4 regions of the Peribacillus sp. FSL H8-0477 genome follow, and region 4 is predicted to be linked to each of the others. Evidence: riboswitches for the same ligand, from Rfam matches in the RefSeq annotation. Region 4 holds a riboswitch; each other region holds the start of a gene.
What was found. Region 4 has a riboswitch for S-adenosylmethionine ahead of MHI18_RS12610 (alpha/beta hydrolase). Riboswitches for the same ligand answer to the same signal wherever they lie in the genome.
Positions count from the first base shown of each region.

Region 1: linked by a shared signal. The riboswitch ahead of MHI18_RS03730 (bifunctional homocysteine S-methyltransferase/methylenetetrahydrofolate reductase) and the one ahead of MHI18_RS12610 (alpha/beta hydrolase) in region 4 are both predicted to bind S-adenosylmethionine.
Region 2: linked by a shared signal. The riboswitch ahead of fbpA (Fur-regulated basic protein FbpA) and the one ahead of MHI18_RS12610 (alpha/beta hydrolase) in region 4 are both predicted to bind S-adenosylmethionine.
Region 3: linked by a shared signal. The riboswitch ahead of MHI18_RS13470 (hypothetical protein) and the one ahead of MHI18_RS12610 (alpha/beta hydrolase) in region 4 are both predicted to bind S-adenosylmethionine.

Region 1 is NZ_JBBODE010000001.1:725,290-728,420, forward strand. Features, by position in the region: gene MHI18_RS03730 (bifunctional homocysteine S-methyltransferase/methylenetetrahydrofolate reductase) at 1-1,342, opposite strand, end outside; SAM riboswitch class I at 1,461-1,559, opposite strand; gene MHI18_RS03735 (class I SAM-dependent methyltransferase) at 1,738-2,343, shown strand; gene MHI18_RS03740 (MOSC domain-containing protein) at 2,392-3,045, opposite strand.
Region 2 is NZ_JBBODE010000002.1:1,187,165-1,190,295, reverse strand. Features, by position in the region: gene MHI18_RS17515 (CHASE3 domain-containing protein) at 1-994, opposite strand, end outside; gene MHI18_RS17510 (aspartyl-phosphate phosphatase Spo0E family protein) at 1,159-1,332, opposite strand; gene fbpA (Fur-regulated basic protein FbpA) at 1,532-1,720, opposite strand; SAM riboswitch class I at 1,902-2,008, opposite strand; gene MHI18_RS17500 (MFS transporter) at 2,097-3,131, opposite strand, start outside.
Region 3 is NZ_JBBODE010000002.1:347,035-350,165, forward strand. Features, by position in the region: gene MHI18_RS13455 (EamA family transporter) at 1-250, opposite strand, end outside; gene MHI18_RS13460 (DUF5316 family protein) at 510-722, opposite strand; gene MHI18_RS13465 (hypothetical protein) at 1,094-1,312, shown strand; gene MHI18_RS13470 (hypothetical protein) at 1,354-1,686, opposite strand; SAM riboswitch class I at 1,759-1,859, opposite strand; gene MHI18_RS13475 (GDSL-type esterase/lipase family protein) at 2,021-2,746, shown strand; gene purT (phosphoribosylglycinamide formyltransferase 2) at 3,002-3,131, shown strand, end outside.
Region 4 is NZ_JBBODE010000002.1:161,477-164,607, reverse strand. Features, by position in the region: gene MHI18_RS12615 (methionine ABC transporter ATP-binding protein) at 1-792, opposite strand, end outside; SAM riboswitch class I at 868-966, opposite strand; SAM riboswitch class I at 1,048-1,152, opposite strand; SAM riboswitch class I at 1,345-1,447, shown strand; gene MHI18_RS12610 (alpha/beta hydrolase) at 1,509-2,264, shown strand; gene MHI18_RS12605 (CsbD family protein) at 2,337-2,501, shown strand; gene MHI18_RS12600 (PP2C family protein-serine/threonine phosphatase) at 2,823-3,131, shown strand, end outside.

The DNA.
Region 1 (3,131 bases), on a different contig from region 4:
ATAAACCTTCATTAAATTGTTTGATTAAGCTGATTAAATCAAATGAGGATAAATCATAGACAGATGTGGCCCCCGGAAAATCTCCAATTTTAGAAGGATCTCCAGTAATAACCAGTACTTCATTTAATCCAAGTGTCTGTAAGCCCATTAAGTGAGATTGCAGGCCAATTAGATTTCGATCTCGACAGGTAATGTGAATGAGCGGATTCATATTGAGCTCATTTTTCATCTTAATCCCAAGAGCCAAATTGCTGATTCGCGGACTTGCAAGTGAATTATCTGCCAGTGTGACCGAATCTACACCAGCATCCCGTAAACATGATGATCCCGCCATAAATGCCTCTATTCCTAGTTTCTTAGGCGGATCCAATTCGACCAAAATGGTTCGTTTTGTTTTGGCCTGCAGATGAATGGCTGGTATTTGATCCTTTTTATCGACTTCAATAATCTCAATTTGAGGGGCCTTACTAGCTTTTTCCTTTATCGGGCTCAATGTTCCCAGCGCTTTTTTTACCGCTCCGATATGCTTAGGTGTTGTCCCACAACAACCCCCGATAATTGATGCACCCTGTTCACGTAATTTCAACGCACTTGAGCCGAAATATTCTGGTACAGCCTCATAGACAAGTCGGCCATCGACGTATTCCGGAAGGCTGGCGTTCGGGTACACGGCAATGCCTGCATTTTTAGGCAGCGGTACTTCTTCTAACGAACGTATCATATGATGCGGACCTAATCGACAGTTCAATCCGACAACGTCTGCCCCCAAAGCATCTAGTCTTGAAAAGGCTTCATTGAGATGGAGACCATTTTGCAGATACCCTATCTCATGCAGCGAAACATTTGCGATAATAGGGAGCCCTGTTTCTTTTCTGGCAATCTGGAGTACGGTTTCCAGCTCCTCTAAATCGTAATAGGTCTCAAGGATTAATCCATCGGGTCCTTCCATTAATAAGCTGTACAGCTGCTCTCTAAAGCTCCGTTTTATTTCTTCTATATCCAAATCATTTTTACGAATACTCCGCAGTGCTCCAATGGTCCCAAAAACAAATGCTTGTTTGGATGCAGCTTTTTTAGCTAGTTCTACACCTTTACGGTTAATAACACTCACTTCATCTTCTAAGCCATACCGTTTTAATTTATGATAGTTGGCACCATAGGTATTAGATTGAAGAATATCAGCTCCCGCAGCGGCATAGGCACGGTGAATCGCCTCAATTTGATTAGGGTCTGTCGTATTCATTTCCTCGTAGCAATGATCGATTCCATGTGAATATAATAGTGTTCCCATTGCTCCTTCCCCAACCAAAACCCTTTTTGATAATTCTTGGCGAAAATCCATCTATGCACATCTCCTCGTTTTGTCCTTTCTAGGTTAGAAAGAATCATGTCATTTAGCATTATATGAAGAAAAATAAAAAAAGCCATCTTTAAAGAAGAAGGCTTTTTCTGAAACATTCTCCTCATCTATCAAGCACCGCTTGCTGGATTTAGCACCTTTGCCGTAGCCGGTTGCTGAAGCTTCAAAGGGCCAGTCCCTCCACTTCTCTCGATAAGATTCCTATGAAATTTTCTAGAATTCGTTTAGATAATATATCTAATTTACATGAATAATAAGAAAATTACAATAGTTTATTAACGATTATTCAGCAGCTGTTTAAAAAAACGTCAGAAGTTTAATTACTTCCCTAGAGGTAAATATATAAATAGAACCGCAGAATAGCTGGAGGTGAAAGAATGCTGGAAATTATAGCAAAGCAGTTTCGAAAACCAGAAGGATTGCTAGGGAAAATTGTCGGCAGGATTATGTCCATGGATAATCGAAAGATCAATACATGGACCCTGAATAGGCTGCAAATTAAACCTGGGGACATTATTTTAGAAATTGGATTTGGACCGGGTGCTGCAATTGAAGAAATGTTTAAGAGACAACGAAATGTACGGATTGATGGTATAGATCTCTCACATGATATGCTGAAGGCTGCTTCTACACGAAATTTGGATGCCTTAAAAAAGAAAAAACTACGTTTATTCGAAGGAGATCTTTTAGAAATTGAAGAGGATTTTTATCAGTATGACAAAGTTGTCTCGGTTAATAACTATCCATTATGGAAAGACAAACAGAATTCTCTTAAGCGAATATATCAACTGATGAAGCATAATGGCATCATTGCCATTACTGTCCAACCACGGGAGGATGACGCATCCCGAAAAAAGACATTTGCTCATGCACATGAAATCGAACAAGCATTATACCTTGCTGGATTCCGTAATATTTCAGTGAAATTCAAAAAAATAGCACCAGAACTTACTGTCTGTGTTACAGCTGTTTGTAAAAAATAGACGACTCGAAGTTGGGGATTTACACCCCAACTTTTCTATGTTTTATCCTTACTGCTCCATCCGTGCAAGTCGTTTTTTTTCGACTCTCATTTTCCAATCGTCTGCTAGTGAACCGAGCATCAGCATCCCTTCGATGTCAGTCTGATTCCCTTCATTATGAAGAAGTATTCGATTTCCCCGTTCGACTGTATAGGCTTCTTGAACTCTTTCCTTTAGGATGATGTCTGATTCACCTTCAATCGTACCTTCTTCGATCACCCTGGCAAAATACCCGGTGTACCCTGTTTCCATAGTCCTTTTCAAAAAAGTTGGGACTTCATTAAAATGTGAAATAGTCGCACAAGGAATTCTACCTTGACAGATTTCTACTATACTCGTACCTATTTGATAAATATCTCCGAAATAAACCTCAGATTCTTTCATGCCTGATACAGTTAAATTTTCTCCAAAGGCCGGCCTTTTCAGAACTTTATTGAATTCCTTCTCCCATTGAAGATAATGCTCATTTGGATAGAAACATACTGCCCGATCGACACCGCCATGATGTCTCATATTACCTACACCATCTCCGTTAAACCCTCTATAAGACAGATCGATTTTTTGAACAGCTTGTTTATCCATTCCTGTAATTAAAGATCTGCCTGACAACGTTTTAAGCTTAGGTTCACCAATATGTATCCCTTTAATTTTTCGTGTACTCATAAACCATTCCCCCTGCCTATTTAACCTCTTACCGAAAAGGATTGTCTTGAACGATCCTATTATGTTATTATAAATTTACAATATCT
Region 2 (3,131 bases), 1.0 Mb from region 4:
ATGTTTGACGTCCTTCCCATGCGTATGAAGCAACATGCATAAATTGCTCTCTCTCAATTAAACTTGTATGTAGATACAGCGCACCATATTGTGCATTAATCAGCAAGGATACACGTTGAATAATCTGCTCTGCCAATGTTTTTACATCAGTTGTCTTCTGAGTAAGTCCAACTAAATCGCCTATATGTGATTTAATCCCATTTTGCAATTGGATATTGTCTAGTAATTGATTAGTGGATGAAGCAAGCATCCCAACTTCGTCTCTTGATTTAACCGGTATTCTTCCAGACAAATCGCTGTTGGCTGATCCAATTTCCTGAATCGATTCTGTAACTTGTTTAAGAGTTTTAGTTATTGATCTAGAAACAATCAATGAGGCAAGGACAGTAAATAACGAAACAATCAGCCAAAATATATACATAAGGATCTTCAGCAGATTGTTATTTTCTGCTATTTCATCTGTTCGTTGAGTCGTTAACTCATATTCTGTATCTTGGAAAAAAGATAGTTTGTCACGAATATCACCCATTGCCTGTTTTCCGCTGTCATTCAGAAAAAAACGGTCAATATTATCAGTTTGACCATTTTGAACAAAGCTAATTACCGGTGTCCCGGCATTATCTATCCATTTTTCAATATCTATGTATAAATCCTTTAAATTTTGCTGCTGTTCTGGGTTATCTGCCAATAAATCTGACAGCTCTGCATAAACATTATCAAAATCTTTTTTTCCATTATAATACGGCTCTAAGTATTCTTCATCATGAGTAATCACATAGCCGCGCTGACCAGATTCCATATTTAGCAAACTAGTTTCAATTTGGCTGGCTAACTCATGAACCTGTAGGTCATGTGCTACGATAAAATCTAGTTCTTTCTGAAGAGAGGAGATTCTGCTGCTCACTAAAACCAGAGCTATTCCAAGGCAAACAATAACTAAAAAATAACCTAAACTTATTTTAGAACGAATCGAAAATCTATGGTCTTTAAACATCCTAGTCCGCCTCTCAGGAATACTTTTTTCTGGCCTCCATCTTTCGCATTTCAAAAGAAATCAGTCAAAATCCTGAAATTCAATATGTTTAATTATACCACAAATAACGGATAATGGAATGAGTTGAATGAGGGATAAGTACTATAATAAATTCGAAATTTAGACTAATTCGAAGAAACGAGAGAAGATTGGTAACTCGGAGAGAAGGTGTTTAGCAAATAATCCAGCTCTTGACTTGCCTGAACAGTCAGGGTGCTTGTATAGCCGTAATCTTCTGCCAACTGTATCATTTCCTTGCGTTTTTCTTCAATGATAAGATGATAGGACATTGTTGCCATATTGAACCTCCTTTTCTTTTTTTTTACAATAATCTAATAATAAAATCATTCACAAATTAAATCAATAAGAAAAATAAAAATATTTATTTTTTCGCTAAAGCGTCTACTATTCATATTATAAATAGAAAAAAAAGAAGGTTCATTTCCTATCTCATGTGGATAGTAAGAAATGACCTCCTTTTTATTTTACTCTGCAAAGCTAGGTACTCACAGAATTAATAGTCGGTGCCGCTTCGTTGATTTTAGCAAGTGAAAATTCATCTTCAAGTACTTTTATTGTTGCATCATATAAATGCTTTTCATCAGATGTTTTATATACGCCCCGCTTAAGTAGTTCTTCTATTAACAGAGCTTTTCTGGTTTCTATTGTTTTTAATAATTCGGTCAAGCTGTTTGGCTCCTTCCAAAAACATGTATGCATATTTCTATCGTTAGACTTGGAATTACCGCTTCACTTTTTATCGCCAACGTTTATATACCATCTACATACACATTCTAAACATATTTCATGAACATTAAATATAAAAGCCCCTTCTAAAATAAGAAGAGGCTGACATTCGTATCGGCTTCTCTTATCTTTCAAGCCTAAGGCTTGTTGGATTTGGCACAGTTCCCGGGTACGGGTCTGCTGCCGAGGTATCACAGGGCCAAGTCCCTCCACCTCTCTAGATAAGAATATTAATTTATATTTATAGTTTATGATGTACTTGAGAATATATACCTTCTTTAAATAAGTGTCAAATAATTTGTTTTAAATGAGTTACTTAATCCTTGAGCACTGTATTTTTCGTTTCTTTACCAAAAATGAGTACAACAGCAGCCCCAACTACAATGGCTATAGTAAAAATGGTGAATATGATTGAGATATCTTTACCTGCTGCAACTAAATAACCGACTAAAAGCGGTCCTAAAATGCCGCCAATTCTTCCTGCAGCAGCTGCCATCCCGGAACCCGTTCCCCTGATGGAGGTGGGATACTGCTCTGGAGTGTAAGCATATAACCCGCCCCAAGCACCTAAATTAAAGAAGGAAAGCATAATACCAGATGTGAGTAACAAGGGTAGTTCCTCAGCTGTTCCAAAGAAATATGCACTGACTGCCGTACCTAATAAGTAGGTAACAAGCACGAATTTCCGTCCATATTTTTCAATAAACCATGCTGCAGTGAAATAACCCGGAAGCTGAGCCAGTGTCATGATTAATACATACTCAAAGCTCTTGATCATACTAAATCCTTTCATAACCATGACACTCGGTAGCCATAGAAACATTCCATAATAAGAAAAGACCACACAGAACCAAAGAATCCATAAAACAAGTGTCTGTTTAGCATACTCTTTAGCCCAAACACTTTTCATATTCTGTAGAATAGAAGGTTTCTGTTTTCTCTCCAATGCTGTATACCTAGGCGAATCTGGAAGATTCAAACGTAAATATAGTGCATATAAAGCCGGTACAGCACTTAAGAGCAACGCAATCCGCCATCCATACACTGGAATGATAAAATAAGATATCAATGCCGCGATTAACCACCCTGCAGCCCAAAAGCTTTCAAGAAGTACAACTACTCTTCCTCGTTTATCGGCTGAAACACTTTCAGAAACAAGCGTTGAAGCAACAGGCAGTTCCCCGCCTAATCCCATCCCAATCAGCAAGCGAAGAAGTAAAAATAACGCTAACGATGTTGTAAGGGCAGATAATCCACTGCCAATTGAAAATAACAGCAAAGTAATAATAAACACATTCTTCCGGCCAACCCGATCTGCCATAGCTCCAAATACTAAGGCACCTATTGCCAT
Region 3 (3,131 bases), 190 kb from region 4:
ACCCGATATAACCAATTGCCATCGACAAAATGTAGAGTCCTGATACAGGTAAATAAGTGATTAAATCCATAGGATTAAAAGTCAATCCTTTGAATAAAAGGTACCCTGTTGCATGCAAACCCATAACCAAGCCGACCATAATGATGATTTTAATATGGCTGAACTTATCATTACTATCTGTTCCTTTTTTATAAAATAGATCCGCCCCGCCCCATGCAAGTGCTGTGAGTAGAGCAAAAATAAACCACATAATGAATTCTCCTCTTTTTGTTTATTATACAAATATAGCAATGAGATAATTAATTAAAACTCTTAATTATACAACGGATAATAATCACGTCAAGAAGAAGTTTAAATAAGGGTTCATTTAGAACGCACTTTCTCTGGATGCAGAGAAAGGGTTTTTTGAAAGGATTATTTAGCGGGTCAATAGTTATTGATAAAATAAAAAATCAAAAGGCTGCCGACTCTTTCTCAACAGCCTAGAAGCGATATAAATATCTTGAGAATCATATTGTATTTTTAAAATACAACATTCCGCTTATGGCTAGAGAAAGGATGCCTAAAAATCCAGAATAAATGGCTATTCTTGTTCTGGATCTTCTATATGCGGTTGTTTCATTATTGAATGTAGCTCTTTGCTGTTGAGGCGTCGTCCATGCCCCAACTGATATACCGGAGATAATGATACAGACTACACCGACAAAAAAGAAGTACTGCAAATAAACACCCCCTTTCTTCTATTAGTACGTTACATAATCTTATAAGTTTCGCTATTAAGTAAAATGATTGATAAAATACCTACTCTTTCTATTCTGCTCATTTATTTTAAAAACTAATAGGAGTTTCTTCCAATTTTTATTTATTAAAAGATTTATTTTATTTAATCAATCGATTGATTAAACTGGTTAAACCAATGATACATAAGGGTTTTAAAAGTTACAGACAGTTCGTTAATGATTTAGAAAATAAATTATTTAAATAATTTTTAAAATACAGTTTATTTGGGTATATACTTAAAGTAGATGAAGTAGGACAAGTGCTGTACATCGAGTTCCTATTAGTTTTAAAAAACCGTAATGGAGGAATGGAAATGGAAAACATGGCGATGAGTATGATGATGAAGATGTCAATGGAAAGAATGATGACAGAAATGAATGGTATGAAAATGATGATGACTAGAATGCAAGGCATGGAAATGAATGATGAAATGGGTATGGATATGAAAGAAATGATGATGAAAATGCAAGAGTGTGATGAAATGATTTCAACCATGATGCAAATGATGTCAGCTATGAAGGTTAACGCATAAAAAAGATGGAGTATCTCATTAACGAGATACTCCATCTTTTTTTAGTTAGTTATGAACGATTTATCCTCTTGCAGACAGCGGATTTCCCGACTGATTTCCATACGCTGTTGTTTTAAAGTCCAGAGCTTTTCTCCTATTACTTCTGAGATGGCTGAATCATTTCGCAGTTCTTTGTAAAGAGCCAGTATTTCATTATTTACTCGCTCAAAGGACTCCCATAGAGCCTGAATCTCCCAGGTTTTATCTGTTTTCTGATTATGATTTTTTAGTTGTTCAATTATTTCATTTTGCCAATGAATATCACCAAGATCTTTTGCAAAAAGGTAAAGATCTAAGTATTCATCCACGGTTAAAAACGTCTTATTATTTATCATCGATAAACTCTCCTTTTCTATACAAAAAAACTCTCTTCCTAAGAAGAGGGCTTTTGTAAGAAAAGACACCTCCCCTTATCGTCCAAAGCTAAGCTTTGCTGGAATTAGCACCATCACTACGTGTGGTTGCTGAGGTTTCGTCGGGCCAGTCCCTCCACCTCTCTGGATAAGAGATATGTTTTTATTTTATAAGTAGTATTTTGATTATTCTAATAAAAAAAATTGAATTTGTCAATTGAATGTCGAAAAAATTACTTTAGTCCTAAGAAGGATTTTCAATATAAATACTGAATTTGAACTAGTGAACACCAAAAATTATCAAGGGGGAATTATTTTGAATCGAAAACAGAAAACTGCAAGTATCGTGTTAGCCATGTCACTAGTAGTCGGTGTGCCATTTAGTGCTTCAGCAAAAAAAGCTCCTGCACCAGTAAAGGTTGAATATGTGGCATTAGGGGATTCGTTAGCAGCAGGGCTGTCACCGAATGGCTATTTAGATTATGGGTATGTTGATTATATTGCTGATTCATTTGTGGCAAAAAAGTATAAATTAGCAGACTTTGATAATTTCAGCGTACCAGGTTATACATCGGATCGTCTTCTGCTAGATGTAACGAAAAGCAAGAAAATCAGGAAGGAAATTAAAAGCGCTACTCATATTACCATTGATATCGGGGCAAATGATTTACTTGCCAAGATAAATACGGATCCTTCGAAAGCGTCGGAAGCACTTGTCGCTGTTTCTACTAATCTGAATAAGATACTAAAAACAATTGACGGCCTTAATCCAAAGGTAAAGGTTTATGTAATGGGTTACTATAATTGTTTCCCTTATTATCCAGCTGAACAGCAAGCTGCTTTAATGCCGTTGCTAACAGGGCTTAATACGCAAATTAAGTCAGCAGCAGCAGAAAATGGCGACACGTTTGTGGCGACTGACAAAGCGATTGCTAAGAATTATAAAAAGTATCTTCCAAATAAGACGAATATTCATTTGAGTGAATCTGGATATAAAGTGCTTGCAGCTGAATTTTGGAAGGCAATAAGTAAAAAGAAATAATCAGTGAGCTATGAAGAGTCCTCTTAATTGAAGGGCTTTTTTTATGGAAAATTATTTAATCAATCGATTGATTAAATTTGGGGACACCAAAATTTTTCTGTATATAACCAATATGTATTGTACGTTATGAGGTAGGTTTTTTATGTTAATCTAGTATTATAATTGATTTATTGTTGTTAAAAACGAATAATACTAGATTACTTTATTATAATAGTTCGTATATAATGAAAAAGAGAAAAGGGGAGGTTGACTAATATGTATAAAGCTAAGAAAATTTTACTGTTAGGATCTGGAGAATTAGGAAAAGAAGTGATTATTGAAGCACAGCGCCTGGGTGTAGAGACGATTGCTGTTGACCGTTATGCAGATGCACCAGCGATGCAGG
Region 4 (3,131 bases):
TCCATTTGGATTATGTTCTTTAACGAGAGTCCTGACTGATTCAGGAATGGAATCATTAAGAACCGAATGAACAAAGTTTTGCGCTGTTTTCGTTTGGGGATTTGAAAATATATCAAAGACAGTGCCAGATTCAATGATTTCTCCGCCTTCGATCACAGCGACCTTGTCGCAAATATCTCGTATCACAGACATTTCATGGGTAATCATCAAGATTGTTATCTTATATTCGGCATTAATTTTTTTCAAAAGTTTTAAAATCGAGCCTGTTGTTTGTGGATCAAGTGCCGATGTAGCTTCGTCACAAAGCAGAATCGATGGCTGTGTAGCCAGCGCCCGCGCAATACCAACACGCTGTTTTTGTCCACCTGAAAGTTGTTCTGGATAGGCACCTGCCTTATCGCTTAATCCAACGAACTTTAGCAGTTCTTCTACTCGTTGTTTGATTTGTTTCTTCGGTGCTCCTTCTAATACCAACGGCATAGCGATATTAGCAAACACTGTTTTTGACTGCAGGAGATTAAAATGCTGAAAAACCATCCCGATATTCCTTTTTACTTTTCGGATATTAGAAGGGGACAGCGTTAATAAGTCTTGCCCATCAACTAGCACCCTCCCTCCTGTCGGCTTTTCTAAGAAATTAACACAGCGGATTAATGTACTTTTACCAGCACCGCTGAAGCCAATCACTCCAAATATCTCTCCTTTTTCTATGGTTAAGTTAATTCCATTAAGAGCTTTAAAGGTTTTGTCTTTCGTGCGGTATTCTTTCTCCAATCCTTCGAATGTAATCATGATGCTCCCCCAATCTCTATTAAAAAGACCCTCTTCTAAATAAGAAGAGGGTCTGCGCAGTCCAAAGACTGCCTCTTCTTATCTTTCAAGCTAAAGCTTGCTGGAATTGGCACGGTACCTGCGTCCGCTGCCGAAGCTTCATTGGGCCAGTCCCTCAGCTTCTCTGGATAAGAAATCTATATAGTTTTTTATTTTCAAACAAAAAACCTCTTCTGCAAATAGAAGAGGTTCCAATCATAATATCCGATCAGTACGCTCTTATCTACCAAGCTATGCTTGTTGGAAGTAGCACAGTATTCTAAAAAGAATCTGCTGCTGAGGTATCGACGGGCCAAATCCCTACACCTCTCTGGATAAGAATGCATATTAAGTTAATACAATCTTACAAACACTGACACCGTTTGTCAACCTGTTTATTGATTATTCTATTTTTTAAAACCATTTAAACAATTCGTTTTATTCTGGTCTTGACATATTTTCAGGCTTCATGATACGATAATCCCAAGTAAACAAGTGGGAATAATTTCATTTCGAGTGAATTCCCTTCATACACGTGTATCAAGAGTGAACGAGAGAACTGGCTCATAGACTTCACAGCAACCTCCTAAATGGAAAGGTGCTCCTACCAGCAAAGCTATGCTTTGGTTGATGAAATCGGCTAAAACCCTCTTCTCAACTATAAGAAGAAGGTTTTTTATTTTGAAAGGAGAATTTTTATGTCAAACTCGACGATTATTTCCGGCGCTGATTCATTCTTCATACCCGGAAACCATACTGGTATTCTAATCTGTCACGGTTTTAACGGTACCCCCCAGAGCATTGCCTATATTGGCGAATGCTTCGCTAAGGCGGGCTTCACTGTATATGCCCCGCTTTTAAAAGGACACGGTACGTGCGCAGAAGATATGGAGACTTGTTATTACCAAGATTGGATTCAAAATATAGAAGATGCATACAACACACTTAAGAAAACTTGTTCCAATATAGTTGTGATTGGTCAATCAATGGGCGGCACCCTAGCTTTAACATTAGCAGAAAAGGAAGCATGCAGCGGCATTGTCACGCTAAATGCTGCCCTCGAGGTCCCGTGGTATGAAACATTTAAACACGCAGATTCACCCAGATTCATTGCAGAAGGAAAACCAGATATTCATGATCCAGCTGCGTATGAAATTACCTATCCCTCCGTTCCGCTTAAAGCAGTTCAACAATTACTGCTCTTAATGCAGGATTTACGGCAAAAGCTCCATCACGTTTCCTGTCCTGTTCTCATATGCAGCTCTCCTGATGACCACGTAGTTCCGGCTTATTGTTCCATGGAAATTTTTCAAAGTATTTCATCCTCTGAAAAGGAATGTATGGACTTACCCTCTTCTTATCACGTAGCATCCCTAGACTATGATAAGGATAAAATTGTAGAGGCATCCCTTTCCTTTATTGAGCGTTATGTCCTTAAAAAAATGGCCTCTTAATCATCCACATGTGTTTACCCTCTTCCTAATCCGGGTAAAGAACATTATCACGCTAATGAGGAGGAATTTTATATGAGTGGATTATCTGATAAGGTAAAAGGCACTGTAAATAAAGTTAAAGGCGAGGCCAAAGATCAAGCTGGTAACGCACAGAATGATCCTTCCCTACAAGCAGAAGGAAAAGCAGATAAAGTAAAAGGCAGTATTCAAAAAGGAATTGGAAAATTAAAAGATTAAGGTATTACCATATAAAACCGGCTCCCCCTAGGGAGTCGGTTTTTTTATTTTTAAAAGTTTTATGCTATTTTAGGTTTATTTTTATTTCAGCAGGGTAAATGAAGTGTATATTGGTATTTTTCCTCATGGCTCTTTTGACTTGAGCCATGTTTTTTTATGGTTGCTTATCTTGATTTTTCAACACTCTCTAATTATATTTGTAAACAAAAGTACGTTATAATAAAAGTATTACGCCATTATCTAACAATTAACCTACTTGATTCTATATTCCATAAGAATATATATACGTATTTTTTGTTAAGTTTAAAGGAGAAGCAGAGAATGAAAATTCTAATCGTAGATGACAATCAGGTAAATCTTTTTGTTATAGAAAAAATTTTAAAGCGCGCCGGCTATGAAGATTTCACCTCCCTGACTTCTGCTCAGGAAATGTATGATTATTTAGAGGTAGACGGTCCAAATAAAGAAACATCAGTTGATATTATTCTCCTCGACATTATGATGCCTGATATTGATGGAATTACAGCTTGCAGGAAGCTTCAAAGTATTCCACACTTAAAAGATATCCCAGTCATCTTTGTTACCGCCCTTGAAGATTCTAATAAGGTGGCAGAAGCCTTAGATGTCGGT